Pelosinus fermentans DSM 17108: one gene and its partner. The protein of the gene in region 1 interacts with the protein of each later gene in a pairwise test. Links are inferred from orthologs where the notes say so. Each region holds a gene or a part of one and is shown on either strand. Other genes may lie near its edges.

Evidence for each region. The genes of interacting proteins can lie anywhere in the genome.
Region 2: the proteins of ndk (region 1) and FR7_RS13970 interact in binary tests that used the Escherichia coli proteins (3 or more experiments, as listed by UniProt). The link is inferred for Pelosinus fermentans DSM 17108 from one-to-one orthologs.

What each region holds. Positions count from the first base shown.
Region 1 is NZ_AKVN02000001.1:2,399,786-2,405,820, reverse strand. The notes cover bases 2,348-5,106. They hold ndk (nucleoside-diphosphate kinase), read right to left. Parts: upstream 4,056-5,106; coding sequence 3,639-4,055; downstream 2,348-3,638. Other genes in these bases: FR7_RS10935 (M42 family metallopeptidase), read right to left, coding at 4,590-5,106; FR7_RS10940 (gamma carbonic anhydrase family protein), read right to left, coding at 4,077-4,586; FR7_RS10950 (cob(I)yrinic acid a,c-diamide adenosyltransferase), read right to left, coding at 3,051-3,557; fusA (elongation factor G), read right to left, coding at 2,348-2,724. In the rest of the region: FR7_RS10965 (C40 family peptidase), read right to left, coding at 1-203; more of fusA, read right to left, coding at 649-2,347; more of FR7_RS10935, read right to left, coding at 5,107-5,663; FR7_RS10930 (hypothetical protein), read right to left, coding at 6,020-6,035. UniProt on the Escherichia coli protein: Major role in the synthesis of nucleoside triphosphates other than ATP. The ATP gamma phosphate is transferred to the NDP beta phosphate via a ping-pong mechanism, using a phosphorylated active-site intermediate.
Region 2 is NZ_AKVN02000001.1:3,018,898-3,023,491, forward strand. What follows is about bases 1,639-4,594. They hold FR7_RS13970 (uracil-DNA glycosylase), read right to left. Parts: upstream 3,476-4,594; coding sequence 2,801-3,475; downstream 1,639-2,800. Other genes in these bases: FR7_RS13965 (ATP-binding protein), read left to right, coding at 1,639-2,729; FR7_RS13975 (hypothetical protein), read right to left, coding at 3,682-3,864; FR7_RS13990 (peptide ABC transporter substrate-binding protein), read right to left, coding at 4,471-4,594. In the rest of the region: mmdA (methylmalonyl-CoA decarboxylase subunit alpha), read left to right, coding at 1-504; FR7_RS23905 (hypothetical protein), read right to left, coding at 613-771; FR7_RS13960 (LysR family transcriptional regulator), read left to right, coding at 956-1,378; more of FR7_RS13965, read left to right, coding at 1,473-1,638. UniProt on the Escherichia coli protein: Excises uracil residues from the DNA which can arise as a result of misincorporation of dUMP residues by DNA polymerase or due to deamination of cytosine.

The DNA.
Region 1 (6,035 bases):
TTTAATGTACCAGAACCAAATTTTTCATCAAGTTCTCCCGAGTAAAACCCAAGTTCCTGCAGCTTACTTTGTAATAAATACACAGCTTCCCCAGACATACCTAGTTGCAATTTTAAACTCTGTGCTTCAGCAGAGCCATATATGATAAAAAACATTACGCAGCATACAACTAAACGTATTATATTTTTCGATATTTTTATCATAGATTCTCCTTAAATTTTATTGACATATCTATATTAGATACGTATAATTAATATTCGTGGGTAAAGAATATAATATTATATATTTCTTAAGGTATCCATTTACAGGGGCATAGCCAAGTTGGTAAGGCACGGGACTTTGACTCCCGCATCCGTTGGTTCGAGTCCAGCTGCCCCTGCCATTTATAACTTAAAATATAACTCCAATAGCATTCAGTATTTTACTGGATGCTATTTTACTAACTTTTTTACATATTTATCCCAATTATCACATACTTATAGCTTATTCTAATTTCGAACAAAAGACAAGTACTCCTTTGCATATTTATTTCCATATATAATATTAGTTAAATAATCTAAAAATTCCTTCAATTTATAAAATTTTATTTTTAACCATGATCTGACATAAAATAAAAAGCAGACCTTTAGCCTGCTTTTCTAAATGTAATTAATGTTCTTCATTTTTGCTAGTAGCGATTATCATTTCTGCTATGCGTTGAGGCACTTCTTCGTAGTGAGAAAAGTTTAAATCAAAATAGCCGCGTCCTTGGGTAATAGAACGTAAATCAATTGCGTAACGAAACATTTCGGACATGGGAACTTGTGCTTTAATAACCCCAGCTCCTTGAGTAATAGGTTCCATTCCTTGAATTCGTCCACGTTTACCATTTAAATCAGCAATTACATCTCCCATAAAAGAATCTGGTACATTTATATTAACATTGCAAATTGGCTCTAATAATGCCGGCTTTGCCTGTAAAGCGCCTTTACGTAAAGCCATTGTACTGGCAATTTTAAATGCCATTTCTGAAGAATCAACATTATGATACGAACCATCATATAGAGTTACTTTAACATCTACCATTGGATAGCCACCTAAAATACCACCTACGAGTGCTTCACGCACTCCTTTTTCAACAGCAGGAATATATTGACGCGGTACAGCTCCACCAAAAATGGAATCAACAAATTCGAAATTAGTCCCCATTGGTAATGGATCTAATTGTAACCATACATGCCCGTATTGCCCATGACCACCACTTTGCTTTTTATGCTTTCCTTCTACTTTGACAGAACCACGAATGGTTTCCCTATAAGGAACCTTAGGATCCGATAATATTACATCTACACCAAATTTACGTTTCATACGTTCTGCCATAATGTCCGTATGTAATTCCCCGATGCCACTAACCAATAATTGTTTCGTTTCCACATTTTTTACAACTTTAAATGTTCTATCTTCATCCATAAGACGATTTAAAGCATTTCCAATTTTGTCTTCATCGCCTTTATTCTTCGCTTCAATGCTCATCGTAAACATCGGTTTAGGATACGTTATCGGTTCAAAAATTATAGGCTTATCTTTCTCACATAGTGTATCACCTGTTCCTGTCTCCTGCAGTTTTGCCACAACAGCAATATCACCAGCATATATAGCATTTAAAGGTTCTTGATGTTTGCCACGCAATGTAAAAAGATTTCCAAACCTCTCTATTTTTTCCTTAGATGCATTATATATCATACTGTCAGGTTTCATAGATCCTGAAAATATGCGTATATAACTAAGACGCCCAACGAAAGGATCGGCAGTTGTTTTAAATACTAATGCTGAAAAACCATCCGAAGCTTTTCTCTCCACAATTTCCTTTGACACAGGATGAGTCCCTAAGAAACGACTAGCTTCAGAAGATGGAGTATAATCCAATACTGCATTCATAATTTGTTGTATTCCGATATTTTTATAGGCTGCACCGCACATAACGGGAATTATATTTCCTTGAAAGGCACCTTTTAATATCCCTATTTTTATTTCTTCATCCGATAATTCTTCTCCATCCAGGTATTTAGCTAAAAGATCATCATCTGACTCAGCGACAACTTCAATCAATTTCTGACGAAGTTCCAAAGCCGTTTCTCTTAAATTTTCTGGAATATCTGCCTCTGCTCCCTGGGAACGTTGATTAGGAGAAGATAAAATTGCTTTCATTTTTACTAAATCGATAATGCCCTTAAAGTTTTCTTCTGCGCCAATAGGTAGTTGAATTGGCAGAATAGTGGAACCAAATTTATCTTTCATCTCCTGAATTACATTATGAAAATCCGCATTTTCACGATCCATTTTGTTAATAAAAACAATACGAGGTAAGTTTAGTTCACTAATATATTGCCACGCTTTTTCGGTTTCTACTTCAACTCCTGATGCAGCGCATACTACAACTAAAGCACTGTCTACAGCCCTTAATGTACTTTTTACTTCTCCAACAAAGTCAGCATATCCAGGAGTATCAATAAAATTAATTTTATGATCACGCCATTCACACGGCGCTAACGCCGCACTAATCGTTACTTTTCGTTTAATTTCTTCTGGTTCGAAATCTGTGGTCGTTGTCCCGTCATCCACACGTCCGATGCGAGTTATAGCTCCTGTATTAAATAATAAAGCTTCAGCAACACTTGTTTTCCCTGCCCCACCATGAGCCACAATCCCCACGCTTCTAAGCTTATCACTTCTGTACTCTTTCAAATTAATTCCCCCTATATTAATTTAGCCTTCTACCCATACTAATTAATATAACTTTTTTTACACTTCTCCGCGAATACTGAACATTCCTTCTTTTCAGTTTATTCATTATAAAAATTAATAACCGCCTATTATAGGCGGTTATTCTTTAATCAGCTTACGAACTTTTACAAAACAGCTGCATAATTTTACGCAGTGGCTTAGGTACTGACATAACATAGATTTTTAAAGGTTTCACCGCGTTCGCCTCCCTCATTACTTAACATGATACACACATTATATACTTATATTGTATGCTGCGATGGAGGCATTGGTGTATCTGATATTTATTATTGATTTTGCGCAAGTTCTGCTCGAGATAACATAAAGCATAGATCAGATAACCGATTTAAAGCAATTAATACTTGTTCGTTTACATCTTCTTGCTTTGACAATTTAATAGCTTGCCGTTCTCCTCTTCTAGCAGTAGTACGAGCTAAATCCAAAGCAGCAGCCCCGGCACTTCCACCAGGAATAATAAATTCTTTTAATGGGGGCAGCTTAGCATCAATTGCATCAATATATTGCTCCAATTGTTTTACATGAGCTTCCGTAATATAATATGATTCCTTATTAACACTAGCAAGATCTGCCATGACCATCATTAGCATTTTCTGTACGCTATAAATAACTTCTTTATTATCATTTTTACAGCACCACACCCTTGCTAATCCTAAAGCAGAGTTAATTTCATCAACTATACCATAAGCTTCTACTCTCAAACTATCTTTGTCAATGCGCTCCCCCGTCAATAAACCTGTAGTTCCTTTATCGCCAGTTTTTGTATATACTTTCATGGAAAAATTCCTCCTTAAATCTTATAATAGTCTAACGTTTCATTTAGACGTCAACGAATGATTGCTTATCCGAGAGAAACCTTATAAATAAAGTTCTTTCTCAGTGAAAAAATTCTTAATTTCTCTTTCTGCACTTATCAAACTATCAGAGCCATGAATGATATTTTTTCTAATATTTAACGCGAAATCTCCACGAATCGTACCTGCTGCTGCATCAATAGGATTAGTCGACCCCATCATAATTCTTGAAACTTTAATCGCATTTTCTCCTGCTATTACCATAGCAATAAGAGGACTAGAGGTAATAAAATCGACTAATTCTTGAAAAAATGGTTTATCAGTGTGTTCATAATAATGAATTTCAGCTTGCTTCCTGGTTAATTGCACCATCTTTATTGCAGCAATTTCAAAACCACGTTTTTCAAAGCGATCAATAATTTGCCCACATACACCTTTAACAACAGCATCAGGTTTTAATAGAAGTAAGGTTTTTTCCATAAATATCACCTCTTCAATTTCTTAACGATAGTGTAATGATTCGTTATAATAATTAAGAGCAGATTGTCTAATGTTTTCAATTTCCTTTTCGGTTACTGTTCTGATCACTTTTCCTGGTGCTCCCATCACCAAAGAATTAGGAGGAATTTTCTTATGCTCTGTGATGAGGCATCCTGCACCGATAATACAATTTTCTCCGATTTCTGCATAACTTAATATCGTAGATCCCATACCTATAAGACAATTACTGCCTATATGACAAGCATGTAAAATAACTCCATGACCAACAGTAACATAATCCTCAATAATCGTTTCATAGTCATGCATTGCATGAATCGTGGAATTATCCTGTATGTTCGTAAAGCTGCCAATGCTGATAGGATGAACATCACCGCGTATTACAGTATTAAACCAGATACTGGCATGGGAGGAAATTGTAACGTCACCTATAATATATGCGCCACCAGCCAAAAATACATTATCATTAATTTGAGGAACGGTTCCCTTATAAGGTATTATATTATCTTTCACCCTTTAATTCACCAACTTATTATATATAGTAGCATCTAACTTCTTTATGATTGCCATTAATAACTTAATTGCAGACTGATAATCATCCTGATGGATAATACTGTGATGACTATGTATGTAACGTGTAGGAATACTTAATACCAAGCTAGGTACTCCCTTCGCATGAACATGAATACGCCCAGCATCAGTCCCACCCCCTTCTGTAAATTGCAGTTGATAAGGAATTTGATTTTCATTAGCAATTTCAATAACCAAATCGCGCAATTTTGTATGTGGAATCATACTAGCATCATAAATACAAATCGCAACACCTTTACCTAATTTACTCGATGCCTGATCTTCAGAAATACCTGGTGTATCCCCAGCAATACAAGTGTCAATCGCAAATGAAAGATCTGGATTGACAACACCTGCACTAGTTGTTGCGCCCCGTAAACCAACTTCTTCTTGGACAGTTCCTACCCCATATACAGTATTTGAATGTTTTTCTAAAGCAAGTTGCTCCATAACCTCCGCCATTATGGCACAACCAATTCGATTGTCCCAGGCTTTAGCCATTAAAAGTTTTTCATTTGCCATAACAGTAAATTCGCTATATGGAACAATCGCATCACCAGGACGAATTCCAAATTTAACTTTAGCCTCTTCTTCACTACTAGCCCCAACATCAATATACATCTCACGCTTTTGTACGACCTTCTTGCGGTCTTCAGGAGTCAGAACATGAGGCGGCTTACTACCAATAACACCTGGAATATCGCCTTTGGCAGATAATAATGTAACTTTTTGCCCTAGCATAACTTGTTCCCACCAACCGCCTAGAGTGACAAATTTAATAAAACCTTCTTTGGTAATATTTTTTACCATAAATCCAATTTCATCCATATGACTGGCTAGCATAATTTTAGGCCCAGGTTGTTGACCTTCTTTTTCAAATATGATACTGCCTAACTTATCATAGGATACCGTTACATGATTATTGACTTTTTCTAACAGTAAATCCTTTACACGTTGCTCAAATCCCGATACTCCAGGAACCTCCGATATTTTCTTTAACCATACTAATGTCTTATCCACAATATCCTCCTTTATTTCTATAAGTGTACTTTCAAAAAAACAACTATACATTCACGATTGATAAACCCATATAGTGAAATAGTTTAGAAATGGCGGATTAATCGCTATTCTTATTTTTCAATGATTCCATCTATAATATCTTCTATTGCAATACATACACCCCAAAAAGAAAACAGATTTCTCCTGGTATTGTTTTCTATTTCGCATAATAAAATTCCTCTTTTGCCTACTTTAATTCATAAAAGAGCTAATAAATGTACTTACTAATCCCACCATACCCATTCTAAATCGTAAAAAGGTTATCCCATCGCTAGGATAACCCAATGAAAATTTTTAATCTTATATTGATTCAACAATTAAATATGATGATTA
Region 2 (4,594 bases), 620 kb from region 1 along the record:
AAGAGTGCTCGTTTTATCCGTTTTTGCGATGCCTTTAATATTCCTTTAGTGACTTTAGTAGACGTCCCTGGTTTCCTGCCAGGCACTAGCCAAGAATATGGCGGAATCATTCGTCATGGTGCTAAAGTCTTATATGCCTATTCTGAGGCAACCGTTCCTAAAATTACTGTTATTACCCGTAAATCTTATGGCGGGGCATATATCGGCATGTGTTCAAGACACCTGGGAGCCGATATGGTATTCGCTTGGCCAACAGCAGAAATTGCCGTAATGGGACCTGCTGGAGCAGCTAATATTATTTTTCGAGGAGACGCAGAAGTCGCAGAAAAAACACAAAAATATGTAGAGGATTTTGCAACACCTTACAAAGCTGCCGAACGAGGCTTTGTTGATTGTATTATTGATCCCAAAGAAACAAGACCCCGTATCATCGAAGCACTTAACATGCTTAAAACAAAAACAGAAACAAGGCCCGCAAAAAAACACGGTAACATCCCTCTATAAAAGTCAAAAGCGCTACATCCATTTCGTGTGGAATGTAGCGCTTTTCTTTCTAAATACTCTTACGTATATTTAGAAAGCGCTTTCAAATGTAACAGAAAATTTCAATTGTTAGCTAAGTACAGCTAATGTAGACCAAAATTCTTTAGTTTGTGTAATATCTACATTTTTATTTTTCTTAACATTTGCCTTTTCTATTCTTGTTTTATCTTTTTTCATAGCATTCATTCCTCCCATAAAATTTTCTTGATATGCTTGTTGATTAATCATAAAAGCATCTCCTCACTCTCTATATAAAACATTTTTCTCTCTCTTGTTTCTCTGCTTTCATTTTAAATCCAATCCTTTTATAAGTAAAATATATAATTGCAATCTTTACTATAACTAAAATAGATAGTAAACTGTGTTCAGAGGTGTTTACTATGGATATACGACATTTAAATATTTTGTTGAAGTGGCTCGTCAAAAAAGTTTTAGCAAAGCCGCTAATATAACACACGTATCCCAGTCTGCGATTAGTAAAATGATAAAAGATTTGGAAGCCGAATTGGGAACCTCCCTGTTTAATCGAACTTCGAAATATGTACAGTTAACTGATGCAGGCATAGTCTTCTTAGATCAGGCACAACAAGTAGTGGTAATGTTTCATAATCTTACTACTGAATTCGAAAATAAAATCAAAATGGAAAAAGGCAAAATTTTCATCGGCCTGCCTCCAATCACTAGTTCTACCATATTTGCTGAGTTACTGGGAGAATTTAAAAAGAAGTATCCACAAATCGAAATCAACCTATCAGAATATGGATCAAAAAAAGTAGCACTCGCAATCCAAGACGGAACCTTAGATATTGGCGTAATCTGTATCGTACCAGAATAGCAAATAGTATAGACAATGACTCGCTATACTATTTGCTATTATTAATTTCTTCGTGATAAAATGAGTTTTAAATTATAGAAAGAAGGATTCTACCATGAATAACAAACATTTTCCACTACAAAATTTATTACTGTATCGCAGCATCCTCTCCGACAGCATTGTAAAAAAAATGCAAATTCTCTGGGAAAGGAATTGCCCTCATTATATATATTATGAATTGTATAGTGAAGTTTTAATCAAGGCGGAACAATTGCACTTAGAGGGAGATCTACTAAAAAATTATATTATTTATTTAGTTTCTAAAGATGAAAATCTTTTTAGTAAAACTGCTGAAAAGAGCAATGGAATGCTAGATACAAATTCCTCTTTATATCAGGCAGCATTACATGATTGCAAAGTTTTTAAAAATTTTCTAATTCGAGATTTACCTACTATAACAGGAAAAGATAGCATCGATTTAATTCATAATTTTGTACCAACTGCGTACAGTAAAGCAACAAGCAATATATCAACCCTTTATAATCACTTTGCTACAGAATCCTCCCCACTTGATGCGCTGGTTCAAGAATTAATGAATCACTATTCTTCTTATTCTTGTGGCATCATGTCTGACTATACCGCCTTGCGCTGGAGCAGCAGTACAGGCCTTATAGGAATAAAGAATTATGACACCATTCAACTGCAAGATATAACAGGATATGAGCACCAAAAAGAAACATTGCTGCAAAATACTCTTGCCTTTCTTAATGGCAAACCAGCAAATAATATTTTACTGATTGGTTCTCCAGGAACAGGAAAATCATCTTCTGTTAAAGCACTCTTAAATGAACCGATGATCAAAAATCTTCGTCTCATAGAAGTTTCTAAATTAGAACTAAAATCTTTCAATCAATTACTGGGGATTCTCAGAGAATATTCTCAGAAGTTCATTATTTTTCTGGATGATTTATCTTTTGAAGAATTTGAAATTGAATATAAATATTTGAAATCCATTATTGATGGCGGTGTGGAAAGAACCCCTTCCAACGTTCTGATTTACGCCACTTCTAACAGGATGCATTTAATCAAAGAAACTTGGGATGATCGAAAGGGAGATTCAGATGATGTACATCGCTTTGATACGGTAAATGAAAAGTTGTCCTTATCCGACCGTTTCGGCATCACTCTCACCTATTTGTCCCCAAATCAAGTAGAATACCTTATCATTGTAGAGCAACTGGCAATAAAAAATAAAATCAGCCTGCCATTAGAACAATTGCAGGCTGCAGCACTAAGATGGGAACGGCAGCATAACGGACGTTCAGGACGAACAGGACAGCAATTTATTAATCATCTTTTAAGCCAGAGATAACACACAAGACCTCAGCTATAGAGCTAAGGTCTTGTGTGTTGTATATATTTTTTTAGAAAAATCAGCAACTATTATAGATTATCAATCTGCCAATTGATCGGACTTTGTCCTCTTGATGCCAGAATTGTATTTGCTTTCGAAAAAGGCTTACTTTTAAAGAAACCTCTGCATGCAGATAATGGACTAGGATGAACCGATTTAATAATATGATGATTCTTATTCGTAATTAAGCTTGTCTTGGACTGAGCATTACTTCCCCATAAAATAAAAACAATGGGTTCTTCTCTTTGGTTCAACAAGCTGATAATCTTATCTGTCACCTGTTCCCACCCCATATTCCTATGAGAATTCGCTTGCCCTGCTAAAACAGTAAGAACGGTATTAAGAAGCAACACCCCCTGATCTGCCCACTGCTTAAGATAGCCATGATTCGGTATATAACAATTTACATCATCTTTTAGCTCTTTATAAATATTCATTAAAGACGGCGGAGGCTGGATTCCCGGCTTTACCGAGAAGCTTAGCCCATGAGCCTGATTCGGTCCATGATATGGATCTTGCCCCAATATGACTACTTTTATATTCTGATAAGCTGTATAATGGAGAGCATTAAAAATATCATATTTATCTGGATAAACGGTCTTGGTTCGATATTCTTGTATTAGAAATTGCCGCAAGTTTAAGTAATAGTCTTTTTTAAATTCGTCTTCAAGCAATTCTTGCCAATCATTTTTAAATATTATCATATTTCATCACCGTTTTTTATTATAGCATACATAAAACGTTAATTAAATAGCTTCAAAACACAAATTTCGCCCCTTTTCACCAGTCACACAGACAGCTATCTCTTTACGAAAAGCCTTTAGAAAAAAATTCTAAAGGCTTTTCAAGAGCGATTTGGCAAACTAACGAATAGAATGTTTCCTTCTGTACAGGCCAAATCTTTTATTTTTTATTTTTTTAGGTTTTCTTCACTTTCAAAACCATCAAAAGAAATATCAGGTGCTCCACAAGTGAATGGAGTGTTACAGAACGGACAGTTTGTTGGTAATTCTCCCTTTTCTGTTGAAATGATAAAGGGATAATGGCAATTGTCACATAGATATTTCTTACTCGTTATAACATTTGTATACATTTAAATCCCCTCCTACTATTCACAACATTATTATCGGATAATTCTTACATCTTTCCTTGTTATTATTTTAACATACTTACTTTGTTAAAACAATAACTTTCTTTTTATGAATACAATATACTCTTTTAAAATATTTTTTGGTAAAATGCAACAGCTGACCTTAGATCCTTCTAGGAAATTCGTAATCACACCTGGCAAAAGATATCTATATAAAATTAAAAAGCTTATAAGCAAAAGCCTATAAGCCATTAGTTAAGGTTTGGTGCGGTAGAATGGATTTGAACCATCACGAGGTTGCCCCCGCCAGCCCCTCAAGCTGGTGCGTCTGCCGTTCCGCCACTACCGCGCATGAAATATGCAAGCATATTTGTTTAACAAAATAAACATCGAAAAGTTGGTGCGGTCGAGAGGACTTGAACCTCCACGAAGTTTCCCTCACTAGAACCTGAATCTAGCGCGTCTGCCGTTCCGCCACGACCGCATAGTAAGTCATTTCAGCACAACTTTATATAGTTTGATTTTGCCGACATATACTATTATACCTTTTCATAACAAAATGTCAACAAAGATTTTCAATTATCTTTGTAAATTGGTTTTCTCTTCCTGCTACTTTGCTGCAAAACCCCATTGCCAAGCATTCCACAAATTACCAGAGGGAGTTGGGTTGGCCTGATAATTCATAACCGTCTTTTTTACTACATCGATATTGTTTCTAAAATAAAGGGGTATG